One region of the Selenomonas oralis genome, then DNA from elsewhere that is predicted to be linked to it. Evidence: riboswitches for the same ligand, from Rfam matches in the RefSeq annotation. Region 1 holds a riboswitch; each other region holds the start of a gene.
The links. A riboswitch is a leader RNA that binds a small molecule or an ion and turns the genes downstream of it on or off. The one in region 1 is predicted to bind cobalamin.
Positions count from the first base shown of each region.

Region 2: another riboswitch for cobalamin. It lies ahead of nikB (nickel ABC transporter permease); the one in region 1 lies ahead of cobI (precorrin-2 C(20)-methyltransferase).
Region 3: another riboswitch for cobalamin. It lies ahead of ACRTGH_RS05815 (hypothetical protein); the one in region 1 lies ahead of cobI (precorrin-2 C(20)-methyltransferase).
Region 4: another riboswitch for cobalamin. It lies ahead of ACRTGH_RS00215 (ABC transporter substrate-binding protein); the one in region 1 lies ahead of cobI (precorrin-2 C(20)-methyltransferase).

Region 1 is NZ_CP194411.1:2,505,236-2,508,320, forward strand. It holds gene ACRTGH_RS11855 (ABC transporter substrate-binding protein) at 1-388, opposite strand, end outside; gene cobI (precorrin-2 C(20)-methyltransferase) at 404-1,105, opposite strand; cobalamin riboswitch at 1,286-1,463, opposite strand; gene ACRTGH_RS11865 (hypothetical protein) at 1,751-2,458, opposite strand; partial or broken gene ACRTGH_RS11870 (hemagglutinin repeat-containing protein) at 2,599-3,085, opposite strand, start outside.
Region 2 is NZ_CP194411.1:2,331,565-2,334,649, reverse strand. It holds gene ACRTGH_RS11040 (lysylphosphatidylglycerol synthase transmembrane domain-containing protein) at 23-1,012, shown strand; cobalamin riboswitch at 1,123-1,372, shown strand; gene nikB (nickel ABC transporter permease) at 1,609-2,553, shown strand; gene nikC (nickel transporter permease) at 2,550-3,085, shown strand, end outside.
Region 3 is NZ_CP194411.1:1,217,509-1,220,593, reverse strand. It holds gene ACRTGH_RS05820 (PepSY-associated TM helix domain-containing protein) at 132-1,430, opposite strand; gene ACRTGH_RS05815 (hypothetical protein) at 1,562-1,768, opposite strand; cobalamin riboswitch at 1,840-2,012, opposite strand; gene ACRTGH_RS05810 (methyl-accepting chemotaxis protein) at 2,234-3,085, opposite strand, start outside.
Region 4 is NZ_CP194411.1:45,894-48,978, forward strand. It holds gene ACRTGH_RS00210 (FecCD family ABC transporter permease) at 1-656, opposite strand, end outside; gene ACRTGH_RS00215 (ABC transporter substrate-binding protein) at 682-1,851, opposite strand; cobalamin riboswitch at 2,217-2,410, opposite strand; gene ACRTGH_RS00220 (transposase) at 2,446-3,045, opposite strand.

The DNA.
Region 1 (3,085 bases):
CGAGCGTCGGCACAAGCTTTTCATTCATGCCTTTATTGACGATGACAAGATCCGGTTTGCACGCAAGCACCTTTTCCATATCGATCTGGTAGACCGCACCGACACTGGCCTTGTCCTTTGCGTAGTCGGGCATCTGCGTTTTCGAATCGGGACGCCCGACGACATCACCGCCCACAGCGTGCAGCGGCTCAAGGAACGAGGCCGACAGCACGACGATTCGCTCCGGCTTTGTCGGCAGCGTGACATCGCGCCCCATATCATCCTTGATCACGGCAAATGCCTTTTCTCCTGAAGCCTCCCCCGCTTCCTTGCCGCCGCAGCCGGAAAAAAGAGCGGCAGCCAGCAAGAAGAAGGACAGCACAGCTGTCATGCGAAAAACACGGTTCATTTTGCACCCTCCTCGTCAGGCGTCACGGCGCGTAAGGATCGTCGAGAGATAATTGACCTTCTTCTCCTTCTGCGCTTCTATATCATCAATGCGCTCCTCGTCCGGCAAACCGCAGCGGCTCACCATCACAGCCTTCTTCGCAAGGTTGTTCTCACTGAGCATATCGGCGATTGCGGGGAAATTCTTGTAAACCTTCATCAGGACGGCATTGTCTGTCACGGGCAGGATTTTCGCAATCTTCTCCGGCGAAGCCGTCGCCGGAATAATGGAAACAATATCATTCCCCTCGACAATCGGATAGCCGAGCTGACTGCCGATGGCGCAAAATGCCGGAATTCCGGGAATCGTCTGGATTTCCACATCCTCATGCTCAAGCAGGCGGTAGACATAGATATAGGTACTGTAGAACATCGGGTCGCCGAGCGTCAGGAACGCGACATTCTTGCCCTCTTCCAAGAGCGCCAGAATCTCCGCCTTGTTCTCCTCCCAAGCATCTGTCGACTCCGCAAAGTTCGCCACCATAGGAAACACCTGGTAGACGATCTCGATATCCTTCTTCAAATATGGCTGTGCAATCGAAAGCGCCACGCTGCCGTCCTTCTTCTCCGTCTTCGGTGCAATCAGCACATCGGCCTTCTCCATGGCACGAATTGCCTTTACTGTCAAAAGCTCCGGGTCGCCGGGACCCACACCGATACCGAAAAATATTCCTTTCATGTCTTCCTCCCATATCTCTCCAAAAGTCTCTGCCACACTCGCCGCCCGGGGACAGTATCTGCATTTGCAAAAATAAGAAGCTGCCTTCATCCCATCGCGAAAAGAATGAAGATGCAGCCCCATGACAGCAAAAAAAGAATCCCCTTCCCATCGCTCGCGGGTCTTGGGGGGATCCCCCCAACGGTGATTGTCAAACAGGCAGTTCTCCTGGCTAGGGTTTCCTCGCGCTTCCCAAACCTTCCCAGCCTCATGGCCAGTGGCATCTCTTGGGAGCGCTCCACCCGACAGTGGCGGGACCGCGCCGGTTCAACCGGCTTCTCTATTGAGCCTCATAGGCACCTGTTCCACTAGCCATTATTATACAAATCGCGGAAAAAGTCAAGGAAACAGCGCATATACGCGTTATGGGCCGTCGTTTAAAGAGAAAGAAATGTCCTTTCCTGCAACTCAGGAGCCTTGGACGAAAAAGCCATGCTCTGCCGCCATAAGGCTTGCTGTGCCTCCTGCACGAATCGTGCTGTCCACGTATTCCTTGCTTCTGCTTTCCGTCGGCGGTAAGGCATCCTTTTCCAAACAACAAGATCTATCCTTGCAAGCCGACAATATCATCATATATTGAATGCTTCTGGCATGAAAGGTTGTCTTTTATTTTTTATGAAGCCCACAAACCAAATCTCGAAATAACATTAGAGGGAAAGATTGGTCTAATGTTATTTTCTCCAGAGATTTATCTTCATCTAAGGTGGTTTTTAGTATTTGCTTTATAGTATATTTTAATGATTTGAGCCATTTTCCGAAATGATCGTTTTCTTGTGATCCATCCCATATCCTACAGTATTTTCCCCAATCAAATAGTATACAGATTTCTAGATCGCTCCATCTTTTTTGTTGTTTACTTTTATGAAAAACAACGCCTTTCTCAATATGTAATTGAATATCCTGCAATATGCGAATAATATTTACAAAATGACGGTTTTGGGAATCAATCCAAAGTGTCCTTCCATATAAAGAAGGCATCGCCGTCAGCAGATGTTTTTTTCTTGCATCATCTTTTTCTGAGATATACTGTTTGTCATGTTTCTTATCCCAATATGTATGGCGAATAAAAATATTCTGTTGACGGGATATTTTTCTATCTTTTGCATAAATCATGAAAGAGGAAATCATTTTATTAGGAATAAATTCTCGTAGTCTAAAAATTTGTTCGTAAGGTTCGTTTTGGTCGTCATAAATAAAACCGGGTTCTTCCGTATAATATGTGGCGATACTTTCATATCTTAATAAGAGTAAAGGAATTACAGGTTTGCACTCTGTAATAATTTGTTTACAATTTCCGGTTTCTATTGGATGCAACTATAACACACTCCCTAACAAACAGCTATGTTATTCTCTGGGTTCTACATCTGCAACATGTTCAGGTTCACCGCTTCCTTTATGAGAGCATATCCTATCGCTATACATAATGTTGCTAAAACTGCCATTTCAGGAGAAGCCATCATCTCATAATTGTTCTTCGTCCCACTAGCCACCGAAGTCGCACCAGCTGCCGCATTCCCACCGATGGCTTTTGCAACGGTTGCGCCGATGATGGCACTGACGCTCTGAACCGTACCCGGATCTTTGCCATCAAGTGCCTTAATAACAGCTTCGTTGAGGCCGGCGCCGACAGCACCAGAAGCAAAGCCAGCACCTGTGATCTGGCTCATGATGCCGCCGATAATGGCATGGACGGCGATTTTTCTGCCGCTGCCGTCGTCGGGCAAGTTATGTGCGAGGCGGAAGGCTTCCTCGCCGAAGGCGGCGGCGAGTTCCTGCTGCTCTTCGATCTTCTGCTTGTCAAAGATTCTGCCCAGCTCGTTCAGCGAGTTCGCCGTATCGCGGCTGAGGGCGGAGATGTCCTGCGTGGGATTGTCGCGGATGTCGATGGTTCCCTGCGCGACGGCAGACTTCGTCGTGCTGCTTGCCTCTCCCTTGGCCGGC
Region 2 (3,085 bases), 170 kb from region 1:
GCTGTACAGGAGGAGGTATCGCATGAAGATGTTCTGCAAGCGCTTTGTTTTGCCGCTTTTGCTTGTTTTCATTATCTCTGGTGCGGTTATCTATTCCACTGTTGATATCAATACGCTTACAAACCTTACGGCGTTTAAACCTTGGTCGATTGTACTTGCGCTTATCTGTGTGGGACTTGGGCTGACGCTTGACGGTACGCGTCTCATGCATCTTGTGAAAATTTCAGATGAAAAAATTACGCTGTCCCAGGCCGTACAAGTTGTTTTTGGTAACTACTTTCTTGCGCTTTTGACACCTGGCGCAACGGGAGGGGCAGTCGCCCAACTCATGTTTTTGCGTCATGCGGGAATTCCCGCAGGCAAAGCGACAGTGCTTGTCATTGTGCGGACACTGGTTTCGATTCTCTTTCTTATTTGTTGTATGCCGTTCATTTTTCTCCATGATACAGGTATTTTGCCAGGGATTGATAACCATACATTGATGTTGATTTCCATTGCGGCTTTTATCGTTATCATGCTGATTGTTGCGGCAGCTCGTACGAATGTCCTCGATTATGTTGTACTGCGCTTCACAAAACATGCAAAGGACGAACGCAGAAAAAAAATTATGGCATTTTATCGCGACATTAAGACCGGTGTACATCTTCTTGCATCGTCGCCTAAAAGTATGATACGCATTTTTTTTGAATCGGGACTCAGTCTCATATTTATCTATGCGATTGTACCGTGTCTTCTCCTTGGACTTGGCGTGACGGATGCCGATTGGTATACTGTCATGGGTCGCATGATTTTTCTTAATATGCTGCTCTATTTCACACCTACCCCAGGCGGCTCAGGAATTGCTGAAGGAGGCTTTGTCTTTCTTTTCGCTGATTCCGTTCCGGCAGGTACCGTTGGTATTCTTGCCGTTTGCTGGCGTCTTATTGCGGAGTATATCCCGTTTTTCATAGGACTTTATTATACGCTGAAGATTTTTGGTCGGGATTTCCTCAATCGTCAATTAGAACATTAAAAATAAGGTAATTCTTGCAAATCAAAATAGTTGTTTCCAAAGAAAATCTTGTATCTTTTTCTTGCTACACACTTTTATATGATGTATAATTACTTTCAGTAATATAAAACTTCATACGGTACGTCATAAGTGTCGCCGACCTATATCGGCGAGCGATGAGAGGAAAATGGGTGAAAGACCCATGCTGTCCCGCAGCTGTAATCGGGGAATTTGTTTCCATGGGAAGCGCTGAAATCGCTGTTTCTGATGAAAGTGCTGAATGCATCGGCACTTCCTGACATGTCACTGGGGAAAACCCGGGAAGACGGAAACAAACGATGATCCGAGAGCCAGAAAGCCTGCTTATGATAAGATTCATTGCTTGACTTACGAGAGATGGGGAGATGGATGCCAAGGCGTATTCCGATGGGGGAATATGTCCTTGGTATTCCGCGCTTTGTGGGAAGCACCGCATGTCCTGTCGTTGGTCGATGGACATGCGGTTTTCTTATGGAAACGCCGCAAGATCTGCGTTTCTGAATAAAAATCCTTCGCTGAGATTTCGGGAGGATTTTGCAGGAGTAATTTTTGATTTTGTAAGGAGATGAGGTATTGCATTGAAAGGAAAAGATTTGATACGTCGCCTGTGTCAGATGCTCATCACGCTTTTGGGCGTTACATTCTTGACATTCGGTCTGACGTATCTCGCTCCCGGTGATCCTGTAGAGATGATCCTGGAGACCGGCGATACGATGGTGTCGCAGGAAACTATCGAAAAGACACGTCACGAATTGGGGCTTGACCGTCCCTTCCATGAGCAGTATCTGCACTGGCTTTCCGGCTTGCTGCATGGCGATATGGGCATGAGCTATTCCGCCAAGATGCCGGTTGCTGAAAAGCTTGAGCAGAATCTTCTCGGCACGCTGCTTTTGGCAGGAACAGCAACCTTGATGATGCTCGTCGTTTCTGTGCCTTGCGGAGTCATCGCAGCTTTATATCGCAACCGTTGGCCGGATTATTTGATTCGCGGCGTGTCCTTTCTCGGCGTTTCGATGCCAAGCTTCTGGGTCGGCTTGCTGCTTCTCTTTGTCTTCGGTTTGAAATTGGGACTGTTCCCGATTTCGGGCGGCGAGGTCACTCTGGAAGGGCTGATTCTTCCGTCTGCAACCCTGGCGATCCTCCTGTCTTCCAAGTATACGAGGCAGGTGCGTACCGCCGTGCTCGAAGAGTTCAGTCAGGATTACGTCATCGGCGCCAAGGCTCGCGGTCTGTCCATGCAGCGCATTCTGTGGCGCCATGTGCTGCCCAATGCGTTTTTGCCGCTCATCACGCTCTTCGGTTTGGCTCTAGGCTGGCTCTTGGGCGGTGTGGCGATCGTCGAGATCGTCTTCGGCTGGCCCGGCATAGGCCGCCTGGCGGTGCGGGCGATCGAGATGCGAGACTATCCGTTGTTGGAGGGATTCGTTCTCTGGACAGCCATCTTCTACATGGTGGTCAACTTCCTTGTGGATCTGTCCTATGTATATCTTGATCCGCGCCTGAAGAAGGGGGCGAAATCATGAGCAAGGACGCAAAGCTCCTGCGCTTCTATTCCATATTGGCAGGGTTGATCTTCCTCACAGCGCTTCTCGCGCCCTTCATCTTGACGCAGGATCCCTATGAGTCGTCGATGCAGCAGGCATTTCTGCCGCCTTCCGCCGAGCATTGGTTCGGAACGGATAAACTCGGGCGCGATCTCTTTACGCGCGTGATTTACGGCGCGCGCATATCGGTGTTCATGTCTTTGACGGTCGTCATCCTCATCGCCGGCATCGGCTCTGCCATCGGCGTCGTTGCCGGCTATGTCGGCGGCAAGGTGGATACGATCATCATGCGCTTTGCCGATATGTTCCTCGCCTTTCCGGGCATCGTGCTGGCGATCGCCATTGCGGGCATGATGGGCGGCAGCGTGGTCAATGCCATCCTCGCCCTTGTCGCCGTCGGTTGGACGAAGTATGCACGCCTGGCGCGCAGCATGACGCTGAAGGTGCGCCAGCAGGATTATATCGCGGCGGCTGTGACGAACGGCACGCGTCCCGTGCAGATGTTTTTCCG
Region 3 (3,085 bases), 1.3 Mb from region 1:
CTTTCCGTAAATCGCAAGAGCGGAATCCCTCCGCTGCCAACTGTACTTTACAGTATACTGCAAAAAAGCCGCTTTGAAAACAAGAATTTTCCTAGGCGGCGCACAATGAAGCAGCCGTTTGTGCGTGCAACTTACGGCCGCTTGGCGAAGAGCCAGGCGACGGCGCTTACGGCGAGGACTAGGAGCCAGGCAAGCGTGCCGCCCGTATTGCCGAGGAAGGTATCCGAGAGCGGCGCCGTCATGCCGATGAGGGAGAGCGCTGCGAGGAGCGCCGGCAGCTTCCAGACGGAAGCCAGCAGCGAACGTCCCCTGTCGTCCGCAAAGACGGGCCGGCGCTCCTTCTGCCTGTGCGTGCGCTGCCACCAGCCGAGGAACCCCGTGACGATGACGACGATCGTCACGATGTCGAGCAGCGCCCAGATGATTTTCAGGAGAATCGTCGAATGGTTATGGATGTGGAGGTCGAGCAGCGAGGCGCAGACGGCCAAGTAGCGCGGCAGCGGCTCAGTGAAGTGCAGGAGCTCGCCGTCTGCCGTACGGGAAAAGAGCACCTTCTGCCCCATGAACATCGCGGGGTGCGCCGCATCCGTCAGGTAGAGGGTCGCAGGGAGTTTGCCCGTCGCGGCCTCCATGCTCAGGACATCCTGCTCGGGGAAGGCTTCTTTCGCATAGGCGAGCATATCCTCGTAGCGGACGCTCGCAGCATCCCCCTGCGGCGCGTGGGCGTCGACATCCGCGAGGTAAGCGCCGTAGCCCACGGAGAAGATGACGATGGCAACGCCGCTCAAGGTCAGAAGCCCCGCCCAGACCGCCGTGACGACGCCGAGGAAGTTGTGCCAGTCGAAGGAGCTGCCCGCCGAGACGCCGCCGCGCGTGCCGCCGAAAAGGCGGCGGCGCATGAAGGTCGGATAGAGCAGCAGGCCGCCGAGAATGGAGAGGAAGCTGAGGAAACACATAATGCCGAGGAAGATCATACCGCCCTGCCCCATGGCGAGCCGCAGGTGCAGGATGTGCAGCGTGTGCATGAGGCTCGCGACGGCAGGCGACTTCACTGCGCCGCTGCGCCACGGAACGGCCTGTTCCGTCATGGGCGAATAGGCGATCTGCGTGCCACCCATGCTCATGCGCCCCGTGCGCCCGTGACTGCCCTTGTCAGCGATGCGGTAGAGCAGAAGCCCATGCTCGGGCATGGCGGAAATGGCCTGCACCTTCTTGTCGGGGTTCTCTTCCAGGACCTTGTCGAGTCCGGCAGAAGTTCCCTGCCAGAGCACATGGTAGGAGGAGTCTCCCGCATGGGGCAGAGGCTCGACGCGGTTCCACTGCGTGATCTCCTCCTTGAAGAGAAGAGGTAGCCCCGTGAGGCAAAGCAGGAGGAAAAACACTGCACAGATCGCACTGATCCAGCGGTGCAGACGATAGAGAAGTAACATGAAAAAGACTCCTTTCTTTCAAAACAGACCCGCTGAAACGGATTCGTCCGAAATCAGCTTGAAATGCTCGGAAAAGGACGCCCCATCTTGCCCTAGCCTCCCTGCCGGCTACAGATTCGTCGCCATAAGAATTACAAAAGCCCGGCGCCTTCCATCAGGCCGCGCCTGTAAAGAGCGGCCGCAAAAAAAGCCCTGCGCATCGCCGCAAAGGCGGCGAAAAGAGCCCGTCCGACGGCGCCGCAGGGCACAGGCGCAAACCAAAAGCAGCGCCCCTCCCGCCAGGAAAGGGCGCTGCTCAAAATCACCGCTTCATCAGGACGCAAAAAGATGCGCCGCACTGTCCTTCCGCCCCAAGGCGGAAGCAGCCGGCCGATAAAGCCAGATTCCCTCCCCATCGCTCGCAGGTCAAACGGCAATCGTCAATCAGGCAGTTCTCCTGGCTCCAGTTCATCGCTCCTCCGCACCTTCCCGGGCTTCCCCAGTGGCATCTTGCGGATTCGCTCGCTGTTACAGTGGCGGGACCGCGCCGGCTCCTCCGGCTTCCCTATTAAGTCTTGCGACACCTGATCCCATTCTATACGGTTTTCATATCTCCGGGCTTCCGACTGCCAGAATATCATTCCCCATAGGCATTGTCAATAGCACGGGAAAAGTTTTCCATCCTCCGTGCGTTCGTCTCGGGCAGACGGCGGCCCACCCGGCAAAATGTCGTCTGCCGCGCAAAAAACCGGGAGCGGCGCTGCTGTGCCGCTCCCGATTCCCGTCTTATTTTCGGCGTGATCCGAGCCGGCGAAAAATCAGCCTCAGCCCGAAAATGCCGCCACGAGATTTTTCAGTCGCTCCGTGCCTTCCTTGAAGCTCTGCACCTTGTCGAGAATGTCGGCGTACTTCTCCGCCATGCCGACGATATTCTCGGCGATGCGCGTGTTGCCGTCGGCGCTTTCGTGCGTCGCCCGGCCGATTTCCTCCATCGAGTGGTTCATGTTCTCCACCGACTGCAGAAGCACCTCCGAAGTCTTGGTGCTTTCCTTCGCCGCTTTCAGGAAGTATTCCGCATCCTCCTTGTACCGGACAGCCGTATCGTCCATCTGCGCATAATCCTTGCGCACATCCCCATCGAGAAGTGCCAAGAGATCGAACGCACTCTTGGACAGCGCCTGCATGGCGCTTGTCACTTCCCCCGTGAGGCTCTTGATCTTTTCCGCCGTCCCCTGCGACTGCTCGGCAAGCTTTGCGACCTCGCCCGCAACGACGGAGAAGCCGCGGCCCTGATCGCCGGCACGCGCCGCCTCGATGCTCGCATTCAGCGCGAGGAGGTTCGTCTGCTCGGCGATATCCGTAATCGCCTGCGTGAGCTGCGAGATCTGCTCGACGACCTTCGCCGATTCGATGGCCGCTTCCACCGACCCCTTGGACGACTCGTAGACGCGCTGGGAAGCCTCCTGCGCCTGCTCCATCTTTATCTTGAGCTCCGTCGCACGCGTGCTGATTTCCTGCGTGTACGCCTCGCTCTTCTTCATCACGCCGACCGTGCCGCGGATCTCCTCGCTCAAATGGTTGCTGACCTGCTGCATGCTTGCCGTCGAAGCCGCCGTCTCCTCCATGCCCGCCGACATCTCTTCCGTCACTGCGGACATATCCTGCGTCTCGTTGTT
Region 4 (3,085 bases), 140 kb from region 1:
AGCGGAAGCATCAGGAGCAGTACGATGAAAACAATGGAGATGTTCAGCCAAGTTGCTTTTGACAGACTGCCCATCGTCCAAAAAACAATGTTCTGGAGAGCTTCGGGCGTTGCCATATACTGCATCAGAGATTGAAGCGCCTGGAACAAGAACATCATGCCAATACCGGCAAGGATCATTGTCTCAGAGGAAAAACTCTTGATCTTATTGATGGAGTATATGAAGAAACTCGTCAGTCCTGCGAATATAAACGCACCGAAAGGCACCATGAACTCACCCAGAAACTCCAGTGAGCTCAGTCCGACCACAACCACGAGGGAGGCGCCGAACCCCGCGCCTGCCGATATGCCGAGGGTATAGGGGCTAGAGAGCGGATTATCGAGAATCGTCTGCATTCCCGCCCCGGCAATCCCCAGAGAAGCCCCGACGAGCAAAGCCATGACGGCCGTCGGAAGCCGAATCGACCAAACGATGACATTCGCGTTTTTGGAAACCTCCGGCGACTGTATCACCGCCAGCCAAACATCCTGTGGCGTGAGCGAGGCCGGGCCTACAATCACGTCGGTCATAAAACTTATTGCACAAATCAGCAGCCCGAGCAAAATAAAGATGATTTTGCGGTAACTCTGCTTTTTGTAGTCAAAATGATCCTTCATCTCTTCCACTATGTTAAGCCCTTTCCTAATTCAAATGCATGAACCAAATTCCCCCATAGGAGAACGGAAGAAATTTTTCGTAGAATTCCTTGAGCGTGCCTTCCGGATCAACATCTGCGAACTCTTCGGGATAGTACGTCTTGGCCAGATACTCAAATACAGCGCAGTCGTAGACCTCACGCGGCAATCCATGATGAGCCGAATAGATCTGCTTGTTCTTGACTGCTTTCAGCTGATTCCAACCATCGCGCTGTGTAAATGCCTTCAAGAGCTCCTGAGAATTCTCTTCGCTTGTTTCAAATCCGAGGCGCATGGCAGTAGCCTTTTTCGGCCAATAGGAGCCCATGATCATGATGATGTCGGGATCCTTTTCCAGAATAAATTCGGGATTGACAGGACCCGCCGATGCGACTACATCTTTTGTAATGAGATCGGCGCCGCACACCGTTGCCAAGGCACCCCATGCAACCTTGCTGCTGTATGCAGTGCCAAATCCTTCTGGTCCTTCATTGCCCGTCTCAATATAGACCGTCGGTTTCGGCTTGTTGATCTTATTGACGCGGTCGGTGACCCTTGTCACGTGCTCCGTATAAAACTTCTTGAGCTCTTCCGCGCGCTCCTCCTTGCCCAACGCCTTGCCGATGGCTTCAATCGAACGCTGATGATTTTCAAGCTTCTCCGCATGATAGTCGATATAAATAGTCGGTATTCCGGCTGCATCGATCTTCGGCTTCACATCGGATTCGTACTGATCTTTCATGTACAACGGGATAAAGATGACATCCGGATTCAGAGAAATCACCTTTTCCGTATCGAAGGTTTTTTCATTCACAGCGCCGATGAGAGGAATCTTTTCCAATTCCGGAAGATCCGCTTTGAAATGATTCCACATATCCACACGATATTTGCTTAAAGACGGATCAATCCCAACGATGATATTGGCAACATCCTTGCCTGTCAGTGCCGCCATCGTCATAAACGCACCGCCCGAAGCACTCCACTGCACAACGACGCGTTCTGCCGGCTTTTTCAACGTGACTGTCTGTCCTGTTACATCCGTAATCTCAATGGGCTTGTCATTCTGCGCCGCATCCTTCTTCACATCTCCTGAACCTCCGCAGGCCGTGAAAATCATGCTGACCATCAGAAGAAGAACCGTAACAACGGAAACCATATACTTCTTTGTCTGAAACATGAAAACACCTCGTTCTTTAATTTTTTGAGACCACCTCTTGTTGATTCCACCGAATCATTGCCGATCCGGATACGGTCAAACACAATTTGCCTTTGCTCCTGCCATCACCTTCTCCCCAATCTTCTCTTCTGCCTCCGGATTCAGATCCTTCTTCTATATAATTTTTCTGCACTCCATATCATCAGCAACGGCGCGTTCACGATGAAGTTCTCTGCCGCCCTCGCTCCATACAAAAAGCCCGTTTCCCCATCCAAAGGAAACGGGCTGTAATCTCAGCTGCTCAAAAAACACCATACCGAATAAGCTCAGGCATAGTATGAGCATCCATGTATACAAAATCTCCATCCCCGTCACTCGCAGGTCAATCGGTGATTGTCAACTAGGCAGTTCTCCTGGCTTCAGTTCATCGTTTCTTTGCGCCTTCCCAAGAAAAACTCTCAGTGACCAAGAACGCTGTGCGTCCTTCTGCAAAGTCGCTCGCTGCTACAGTGGCGTGACCGCTTTGGCTTGCACCAAATTCCCTATTAAGTCCAAAGACACCCAATTCAATCATATAAAATTTTTATTATATAATAACATGAGACTTGTAACGTGTCAATCAAAACCTTCAGGCAGATGGATTGGGTCTGCCTTGTAGCAGGTTTTGACGCTCGCATAGCCGGTCTTGCTCTTTACCGTCTTCGTGCCCGTAACCGTGAGTTTCCTGCCGTCGGCACAGAGATAGGCGTCTTCGTCGCTGAGATAGGTCATGTTCTCGAAACGCCCGATGTCATTCTTCCAAGCCCGGGTCTTTGCTCGTTCGTAGTTGTTCGGCTTGATGTAGGCCGCCTGCCCATTCGCTTTGAGATAGACGTAGTTCTCTTCGCTTTCATAACCAGCGTCGGCGATGACCTTGGCATAGCGCTCCTTCGTATGCGCATGAAAATCTTCTAGGAACGGGATGAGCATCGTCGTATCTGTCGGTTGCGGTCCAACCGTTGCCCATGTGATGAATTCTGCATCGACGCCGCATTGGATATTGTAGGCCGGCTTCAGTTGTCCGTTTCGCATCGCATCTTCTTTCATCCGCATAAAGGTCGCATCGGGATCCGTCTTGGCGAAGCTGTTGCGCGTTCCCATGATGCGGAGCTTTTTCTGGTAATCTTTCCAGCGTGCGATGAATTCGTCCAGTTTCTCCAGCATCTTTTGCAGCATGCTTTTGCGCCGTCCACTCCCATGAACGAAGACGAGGCCT